Regions from separate parts of the Massilia suwonensis genome, predicted to be linked through region 3. Evidence: predicted binding sites of a transcription regulator. Region 3 holds the regulator's gene; each other region holds the start of a gene.
What was found. The regulator HrcA, encoded in region 3, represses chaperone genes, less so after heat shock. The targets are predictions, from matches to a motif close to TTAGCACTCNNNNNNNNNGAGTGCTAA.

Region 1 (3,274 bases), 620 kb from region 3:
CGGCCGGCTTGTCTTCGACGACTTCCGAGACCATGCAGTCGGTGGTCAGCATCAGGCCGGCGATCGACGCTGCGTTCTGCAGTGCCGAGCGGGTGACCTTGGCTGGGTCCAGCACGCCCATTTCGACCATGTCGCCGTAGGTGCCGTTGGCGGCGTTGTAGCCGTAGTTGCCCTGGCCGGCCAGCACGCCCGAGACGACGACCGATGCTTCTTCGCCTGCGTTCTGGACGATCATGCGCAGCGGCTCTTCCATTGCGCGCAGGACGATCTTGATGCCGGCTTCCTGGTCAGGATTGTCGCCTTGCACTTGCAGGTTGGCGCGGGCACGCAGCAGGGCGACGCCGCCGCCTGGCACGATGCCTTCTTCAACCGCGGCGCGGGTGGCGTGCAGCGCGTCTTCCACGCGTGCTTTCTTTTCCTTCATTTCGACTTCGGTGGCAGCGCCAACCTTGATCACGGCAACGCCGCCGGCCAGCTTGGCCACGCGCTCTTGCAGCTTCTCGCGGTCGTAGTCCGAGGTCGCTTCTTCGATCTGGATACGCACTTGCTTGACGCGCGCTTCGATGTTTTCAGCCGAACCTGCACCGTCGATGATGATGGTGTTTTCCTTGCCGACTTCGATACGCTTGGCCTGGCCCAGTTCCGCCAGCGTGACCTTTTCCAGGGTCAGGCCGACTTCTTCGGCGATCACCTGGCCGCCGGTCAGGACAGCGATGTCTTCCAGCATGGCCTTGCGACGGTCGCCGAAGCCAGGAGCCTTGACGGCAACGGTCTTCAGGATGCCGCGGATGTTGTTGACGACCAGGGTCGCCAGCGCTTCGCCTTCGATGTCTTCGGCGATGATGACCAGCGGACGGCCGGCTTTTGCAACTTGCTCCAGCACCGGCAGCAGGTCACGGATGTTCGAGATCTTCTTGTCGCACAGCAGGACGAACGGATTGTCGTGGATGGCGACTTGCTTGTCCGGGTTGTTGATGAAGTAAGGCGACAGGTAGCCGCGGTCGAACTGCATGCCTTCGACGATGTCGAGTTCGTCGTTCAGCGACTTGCCGTCTTCGACGGTGATGACGCCTTCCTTGCCGACCTTTTCCATCGCTTCAGCGATGCGCTCGCCGATCGAGTAGTCCGAGTTGGCCGAGATCGCGCCGACTTGCGCGATTTCCTTCGAGGTGGTGCATGGCTTGGCGATCTTGGCCAGTTCTTCGACGGTGGCGGCGACGGCCTTGTCGATGCCGCGCTTCAGGTCCATCGGGTTCATGCCGGCGGCAACGAACTTCATGCCTTCGCGCACGATGGCTTGTGCCAGCACGGTCGCGGTGGTGGTGCCGTCGCCGGCGTTGTCGCTGGTTTTAGAGGCGACTTCCTTGACCATCTGCGCGCCCATGTTCATGAGCTTGTCTTTGAGTTCGATCTCTTTCGCGACCGAGACGCCGTCCTTGGTGACGGTCGGTGCGCCGAAGGCGCGATCCAGCACGACGTTGCGGCCTTTAGGACCCAGGGTGACTTTGACTGCGTTGGCGAGGATGTTGACGCCTTCAACCATCTTGGCGCGCGCTGCGTCGCCGAAAATAACTTCTTTAGCTGCCATTTTTTATTTCTCCGAGAGAGTTTCTGAGGGGAGGATTACTTGACCAGCACGGCCATGATGTCTTCTTCGCGCATCACCAGCAGTTCCTGGCCGTCGACCTTGACGGTCTGGCCCGAATACTTGCCGAACAGGACGCGGTCGCCAACCTGGACTTCCAGTGCACGGACTTGACCGTTGTCCTGGACTTTGCCGTTGCCGACAGCCAGGATCTCGCCCTGGTCTGGTTTCTCGGCGGCTGCATCAGGAATGATCAGGCCGGAGGCAGTCTTGGTTTCCTGGTCGAGACGCTTCACGATAACGCGATCGTGCAGAGGGCGAAGGTTCATGCAAAACTCCTTTATTCAGTGGTTTGGACTAGCTTTGTTTGCGTTGTGTGCCGCGTCGCATCTGCGCCGCGGCCTGGAAGAGGTTGTTAGCACTCTCATCTAACGAGTGCTAATTATAGGGACGATAATGGGGCATTTCAAGCGGCCATGTTGCGAAATAAACTGCATTGAGCTGATCGTGCTCAAACCATGCCTGGTGGATGAGTTGCCAGTTCGCCATGGCGCGAAGACAAAGCGGAGAGACTAGCACCGATGGCGCGGGGCTTGACGCACTGTTGGCGGGCGATTGATCGGGATCAAAGTGTTAAGAAATCCAGTCAAGTCGCATGACACGCTATCATGTTGACTGTCAAACCATATCAGACCTATAGTTACGAATGATTTCCGAATTCCAAGACCTATCCGACAAAATCGAGCGCCTTGCTGCGCTGGTCGGATCGCTGCGCCGCGAGAACGCGCTCCTGCAGCAGACCAACAAGCTGCTGAGCGAAGAGAACATGGCCTATCTCGAGCGCCTGACCGAAGTCCAGCACCGGGTCGAAGCCGTGATCGAGCAACTGCCGGCGCCGGAAGAAGAGGAAGACGAAGACGCCGAACCCGTTGATGCCGAGGCCGCCCGATGATTTACCTGGATGTGACGATCATGGGCCAGCCCTACCGCCTGGCCTGCAAGGAAGGCGAGCAGGCGACGCTGCGCGATGCCGTGCGCTACCTCGACGGCAAGATGACCGCGCTGCGCGACTCCGGGAAAGTGAAGGGCAACGACCGCATCGCGGTCATGGCCGCGCTCAGCGTGGCGGCAGAATTCCTGTCGGTCAAGTCGCCGCAGGGACCCTTGTCGGACATGACGATGCTCGAAGTGAAACAAAAACTCGAGGTCATGCACAGCGTCCTCGACCAGGCCCTGGCACCGCAAGAAAATTTGTCCTGAGCGGCCAAATTCGTTTGACATGAAGCCTCAAGCGAGTAAACTGCGAGGCACCCTGCGGTGTTCGAGATTGCCATATATTCCTTGAACCATTTACATGCATAGGTTGCGGGATAGTGTTTGATGGGCGTGAGCGTCGCTAGATCGACGAACCCGAAATTGGACTGACTGTGACCACCTTGAGCCATCAGGTTCGGGATGCCGGCAAAAAACGGCACAGGCGGGGCTACATTCCATGAAAGCGGTTGCGGGCAAATGCACGCAGCCGTTTTTTTATGCCCGCTTATTTTTGGAGTCCCAAGCAGATGCGCTACTGGTTGATGAAATCCGAACCCGATGAAGTCAGTTTCGACGACGTTCTCGCAGCGCCCGGACAGACTGTCGCCTGGTTCGGCGTGCGCAACTACCAGGCCCGTAATTTCATGCGCGATG
Region 2 (3,274 bases), on a different contig from region 3:
GCCGGTCCTTCGGGCGCCGGCAAGTCGACGCTGATGAAGATGATCGCCGCCATCGAGCGTCCCAGCAGCGGACGCGTGGTCGTGTTCGGCCAGGACATCGGCAAGCTGGGCAAACCCGGCATCCCCTTCCTGCGCCGCAAGCTCGGCCTGATCTTCCAGCACCAACGCCTGCTGAACGACCGCAACATCCTGGCCAACGTCATGCTGCCGCTGCTGGTGACGGGTGCGCCCAAGGCCGGCGCCGAGCAGCGCGCCCGCGCCGCGCTCGACAAGGTCGGCCTGCTCGACCGCGCCAAGGCCCAGGCGCTCGAACTGTCGGGCGGCGAGCAGCAGCGCGTGGCGATCGCGCGCGCCATCGTCAACCGGCCGCAGATCATCCTGGCGGACGAACCGACGGCGAATCTCGACCGCGTGGCGGCCGACAAGGTGCTCGACGCCTTGCGCGCTTTTAATTCGGTCGGCGTGACCTGCCTGATCTCGACCCACGACGAGCAGGTGCTCGACGGCGCGGCGCGCGTGATCCGTCTCGAGCACGGCGAGCTGGTTTCTGCCGGCAACGTGGGAGGTGCGGCATGAGCCCGTGGATCCGCCAGCACCAGTTCGCGCTCGGCGCGGCCCTGGCTACCCTGCGCAAGGCGCCGGGCAGTTTCCTGTTCAACGTGCTGGTCGTCGCGGTCGCGCTCGCGCTCCCCTTCGCCGGCATCACCCTGCTCGACAATGTGCGCCCGATGTCGGAGCAGTTGTCGGTCGATCCGGAAGTGAGCCTGTTCCTCAATCCCGGCGCGACGCGCGAGGACGCCCAGGGGCTGGAGCCGCAGCTGCGCCAGATCCTGCAGGGCAGCAACGCGAAAATCGTGTTCGTGCCACGCGAAAAGGCACTCGACGATTTGAAAGACCGCAGCGGCCTGTCCGCCGCCCTCGACACCCTGGGCGAGAACCCGCTGCCCGACAGCTATGTGATGAAGCTGGAAGGTTTCAACAGCACCTCCGAGGCCGCGCGCATCGACGGCATCGTCGAGCAGATGGGCGCCCTGCCCCGGGTCGATACCGTGCAGGTCGATTCGGCCTGGGTGAAACGCCTGGCCGCCCTGCTCGGCATCCTGCGCCTGGCGCTGCTGCTGCTGGCAATCACGCTGGGCGCGGTGGTGATCGCGGTGGTGTTCAATACGATCCGCCTGCAGGTCCTGACCCAGCGCGAGGAAATTGCCGTGTCCAAGCTGCTGGGCGCGACCGATAATTTCATCCACCGTCCCTTCTATTACACGGGCGCCCTGCTCGGCCTGTGCGCCGGCGCCGTCGCCCTGGGCGCGGTAATGCTGGCCCTGAATCCGCTGAACAGTGCGATTGCCGAATTCGCAAGGCTGTACGCCTCGGAATTCCAGCTGGCACCATTGGGTCCCCTGGAAGCTGCGGGTTTGCTGGCGATCAGCGCCGGCCTTGGCTTGACCGGCGCCTTGCTCTCAGTGCAACGACACCTGGCGCGCATGCGCTAAGCATTGTTTTTTGCTTAATAAAAGGGTGACAGGGCCAGTCCTTGTCGCCCTTTTTCATTTGGCGCCCGGGCATCCGGATATGGTGCCGCCATGCGAATTTTCACGCCCCGGCTTGTAGGCGCGCATGCCGTTGCCGCGCCAGACAGATGCGCAAGCCGCTCTGGATGCCTTTTCTCGGTGCGCCAATTAACAGAAAATGCCGGTCCCGCGCCCGTAACCTGAGTCCTGACAGCACACGCAAGCCCAGTACATTTAATCTATCTCAACAGTTATGCAGGGTTCTGCTCTACAGTAAATCAGCCATTTTTTCGATACCGTAGAGAAATACTTTGATGAAACTTAAACGACCCGCAGAAGCCCGGGGGTCGCTAGCACTCTCACATGGAGAGTGCTAATATATGTGCTCAAGAGAAGGTAAACAAGGTCTGATCCGCATTGGGCACGCATCGAAACAACAGCGTGCAACCGGCTCCGGGATGTCCCGCTGACCGGCCGATGCAGCAAAGATTATTCTACGAGGAAAAACATGATGTCCGCACAATCCGCATTGGTTCCGACCAGCAGCCGTGCCCTGAACCTCGGCTTCACCGGCAATCTCGGTAACATCGACGCGTATATTTCCGCCGTCAACCGCCTGCCGATGTTGAGCCACGAGGAAGAGGTTTCGCTGGCAAAGCGCCTGCGGGAAGCGAACGATCTCGACGCCGCGCAAAAGCTGGTGCTCTCGCACCTGCGCCTGGTGGTGTCGATCGCGCGCGGCTACCTCGGCTACGGGCTGCCGCACGCCGACCTGATCCAGGAAGGCAACATCGGCCTGATGAAGGCCGTGAAGCGTTTCGACCCGAACCAGGGCGTGCGCCTGGTGTCGTACGCGATGCACTGGATCAAGGCCGAGATGCACGAGTACATCCTCAAGAACTGGCGCCTGGTGAAGGTCGCCACGACCAAGGCCCAGCGCAAGCTGTTCTTCAACCTGCGCAGCAACAAGACCGGCCTGGACGCGATGACCCCGACCCAGGTCGACGACCTGGCGAAGATGCTCGACGTCAAGCGCGAGGAAGTGATCGAGATGGAAACCCGCCTCTCGGGCCGCGACATCGCCCTGGAAGCGCCGACCGACGACGAAGACGACAAGTTCTCGCCGATCGCCTACCTGTCGTCCGACCAGCAGGAGCCGACCAAGGTGCTGGAAGCCGAGCAGGTCACGCGCCTGCAGAGCGAAGGCCTGGAAACGGCGCTGGGCAAGCTCGACCCACGCTCGCGCCGCATCGTCGAAGCGCGCTGGCTGGCCAATGACGACGGTTCGGGTGCGACCCTGCACACGCTGGCCGAAGAGTTCGGCGTCTCGGCCGAGCGGATTCGCCAGATCGAGTCGGCGGCTTTGAAGAAGATGAAAGGTGCGCTGGCGGCGTACGTGTAAGGCGCCAGGCATGTAGCAAGACACAGCGGCCCTGCGAGGGCCGCTTTTTTTTGCCCGGCAAGCGCGCGCTGTACCCGACAGGATGGGGGTAGCGTATCGATTCTCACCCATGGAGGCGGACATGCTGGCAAACACGGATGCGATCGCGACGGTCGGCGTACGCGATATCGCTGCTGCACGCACATTCTACGGCGAGGTGCTGGGGCTCGAGGAAGACAGCGGGCGCAGCCACTACCCGGATTTCCTCACCTACCGCAGCGGCGCCGCGCGGGTGCAGGTTTATCAGTCGGCGTATGGGGGAACCAACAAGGCGACGTCCGTCACCTGGGATCTCGGCGACCGGCTCGAAGCCGTTGTTGCC
Region 3 (3,274 bases):
CACGGCGCCTTCGGGAATCTGCGACATCTGGACGACGGTATCGGTCGGGGCGACGGCCTTGCGGTCGGAACCGTTCACGATTTCCAGGCCGGCGGCGTGGCTGCCGTTGACGCGCACCGTCAGCGGGAAGGTTTTCAGGGTGCAGACGACTTGCACGCTCGAGATGCTGAAGACGGCCTTGCCGGTGCCGGTGCCTTCGACCACCTTGCAGCCGTCGGTGCCGCCCGGCGTCGACGGTTGGGTGTTGTCGGGCGAGGCGACCACTTTCACGTTATAGGTAGCGTCGGTCTCGACCAGGTCGGGGAAGACGAAGGTCGTGCCGACCGGGACTTCGTAGCGCGGGCCGTCGTTGTTCGTCAGCACCAAGCCGGACTTGGTGTAGCCGCTGATGGTGCCGCCGACAAAGACATCACCGTCGCCGCCGCCGCAGGCGGACAGGCTCAGCGCGCACGCCAGCGCAATGCCGGCACGCAGGGGGGAACGAATCATAATTTCTCCAAAAAAGGGGAGGGGCAAGGCGCGCAAGCGGAGGCGCCTGGCCACATGCTGGAAAGTTTGCCCATCATTTTAGAGCATTTGACAAGCCCCGGGCTCATTAGGGTTTGTATCACGGTGTAACGACGGGCACGCGCTCGTACCCGTTTGCACGCATTTGCAATTCTCTGCTGGCCTCGCTATGCTGGATTCTCCCAAACGACAGCCACCGATGAAGCCCTCCAACCGCCGCCCCTGGCCCAAAGCCATCCTGTTCGACCTCGACGACACGCTGTGGCCGATCGCCCCCGTCATCCTCCAGGCCGAGCAGACGCTGTTCAAGTGGCTGGCCAGCAATGCGCCGCGCGTGGCCGAACGCTTCACCATCGACAGCCTGCGCCAGGCCAGGCTCGAATTGCTGGCGCGCCGGCCCGAATTCCAGCTCGACCTCGGTGCGCTGCGCCGCGCCGGCCTGATCGCCGCCTTCGAACAGGCCGGCGAAGACGCGGACAAGGTCGAACTGGCGATGACCGAATTCTTCGCCGCCCGCAACGCCGTGATTCCCTACGACGACGTCCTGCCCGGCCTGCTGCGCCTGAAGGGACGTGTCCTGATCGGTTCGGTTACCAACGGCAATGCCGACCTGCAGACCATCGGCCTGGCCCACCATTTCCACGCCTCGGTGTCGGCGCCCGGTTTCGGCCGCGCCAAGCCGGACGCGGCGATCTTCCACGCCGCCTGCGACGCCCTCGGCGTGGCCCCGCAGGACGCCGTCTACGTCGGCGACGATTTGCTCCTCGACGTGCAGGGCGCCCAGCGCGCCGGGCTGCGCGGCATCTGGATGAACCGCACTGCCAGCCGCCGGCACCTGGAAGAGGGCGTGCAGCCCGATGCGATCGTTTCGAATATGGATGACCTGATCGACTGGCTCAAGCGCGAGCACGCCTGAGCCTACTCTGCACGCACAGGGCGCCTTCCAGGGTGCATAATAGCCGTGCAACCATTCCGCGCGCTTCTACTTCCATGCAACTTGAACCCCGAGCCCAAACCCTGCTGAAAGCCCTCGTCGAGCGCTACATTGCCGACGGCCAGCCGGTCGGGTCGCGTGCGCTCTCGAAGATTTCCGGCCTCGACCTGTCACCGGCCACGATCCGCAACATCATGGCCGACCTCGAGGAAATGGGCTATGTCGCCAGCCCCCACACCTCGGCCGGCCGGGTGCCGACGCCGCGCGGCTACCGCCTGTTCGTCGACACCCTGCTCACGGTGCAGCACCTGGAGGGCCAGCACGGCCAGCACGGCGTCGATCCCGAGCGCATGCGCATCGCCGCCCAGCAGCCGCAAAAGATCATCGCCAACGCGGCGCAGATGCTGTCCTCGCTGACGCAATTCGCCGGCGTCGTGCAAAGCCCGCGCCGCGAGTCCGTGTTCCAGCAGATCGAATTCCTGCGTCTGTCCGAAAAACGCATCCTGCTGGTGATCGTCGATCCGCGCGGCGACGTCCAGAACCGCCTGCTGTTGACCGACGTCGACTACACGCCGGCCCAGCTGGTGCAGTCGGCCAATTACCTGAACCAGAATTTTGCCGGCCTCAGTTTCGACGACGTGCGCCTGCGCCTGACCGGCGAATTGCGCCAGCTGCGCGAAGACATCGGCGGCTTGATGCAGACGGCGGTGGAAGCGGGCAGCGAGGCGATGGCCGAAGGCAGCGAGGAGATGGTGATTTCAGGCGAGCGCAATTTATTGTCGGTGTCCGACCTGTCCTCGAATATGAGTTCGCTACGCCAGCTGTTCGAGATGTTCGAGCAAAAGACCGGCCTGATGCAGCTGCTCGACATGTCGAGCAAGGCGGGCGGGGTGCAGATCTTTATCGGCGGCGAATCGAAGCTGGTGCCGATGGACGAGATGAGCGTGGTCACCGCGCCCTACGAGGTGAACGGCAAGATCGTCGGCACCCTGGGCGTGATCGGGCCGACCCGGATGGCGTACGAGCGCGTGATTCCGATTGTCGACATTACGGCGAAGCTGCTGTCGAATGCCTTGAGCAACTCTTAACGGCTGACATGTACCCGTAAGGTGGGCGGCTCCCGCCGCCCACGCGTTCAACCAGCGCCAGAAACCTCGCGACAGGTTTTCATGCGTCGAACTCGTGGGCGGGGGACCCGCCCACCTTACGAGCGTGTGAAAAAATCGCCATGGCCGCGTTGCATCGTCTCGCCGTACCCTCGTACTGTCTTCGACGATGCGCCTTGCCCTGACGATTTTTTCACACGCTCTACGGGTGGATGCAGGTTGTAACAAAAAACGGCGCCATTGGCGCCGTTGTGCATTGCGGGTGCAGCTTGCTCAATTGTTGCCGCGGTGCGGGCAGGCCACCTTGGTGCAATTGCCGTAGATGGCCAGCGCGTGTTCGGCGATCTTGAAACCGCGTTCGCTGGCGATCTTGTTCTGGCGCGATTCGATCTCCTCGTCGAAGAATTCCTCGACGTGGCCGCAATCGAGGCAGACCAGGTGGTCGTGGTGCGAGCCGGCGTTCAGTTCGTAGATCGCCTTGCCGGTTTCGAAGTGGTTGCGGTTCAGGAGCCCGGCCTGCTCGAACTGGGTCAAAACGCGGTAGACGGTCGCCAGGCCCACGTCCATGTTCTCGGCCAGCAGGATTTTATAGACGTCTTCCGCCGTCAGGTGCCGCACTTCGCTGTTCTGGAAAATTTCGAGGATTTTCAGGCGCGGCAAGGTCGCCTTCAGGCCGCTCGCCTTCAGGTCGGTCGGTTTGTTACTCATGTTTGTTACTCGTAGATGG

Region 1: the regulator HrcA is predicted to act here: its motif matches at 2,001-2,027, upstream of groES (co-chaperone GroES).
Region 2: the regulator HrcA is predicted to act here: its motif matches at 1,862-1,888, upstream of rpoH (RNA polymerase sigma factor RpoH).

Annotation. Positions count from the first base shown of each region.
Region 1 covers NZ_JBHSMR010000013.1:2,021,202-2,024,475, reverse strand. Annotated here, with positions in the region: gene groL (chaperonin GroEL) at 1-1,588, opposite strand, end outside; gene groES (co-chaperone GroES) at 1,624-1,914, opposite strand; gene ACFPQ5_RS17240 (hypothetical protein) at 2,292-2,537, shown strand; gene ACFPQ5_RS17235 (cell division protein ZapA) at 2,534-2,845, shown strand; RNA gene ssrS (6S RNA) at 2,892-3,073, shown strand; gene ACFPQ5_RS17225 (EVE domain-containing protein) at 3,148-3,274, shown strand, end outside.
Region 2 covers NZ_JBHSMR010000001.1:464,710-467,983, forward strand. Annotated here, with positions in the region: gene ACFPQ5_RS02010 (cell division ATP-binding protein FtsE) at 1-576, shown strand, start outside; gene ftsX (permease-like cell division protein FtsX) at 573-1,493, shown strand; gene rpoH (RNA polymerase sigma factor RpoH) at 2,020-2,913, shown strand; gene ACFPQ5_RS02025 (VOC family protein) at 3,035-3,274, shown strand, end outside.
Region 3 covers NZ_JBHSMR010000013.1:2,637,324-2,640,597, reverse strand. Annotated here, with positions in the region: gene ACFPQ5_RS19995 (hypothetical protein) at 1-489, opposite strand, end outside; gene ACFPQ5_RS19990 (HAD family hydrolase) at 707-1,423, shown strand; gene hrcA (heat-inducible transcriptional repressor HrcA) at 1,498-2,529, shown strand; gene fur (ferric iron uptake transcriptional regulator) at 2,821-3,255, opposite strand.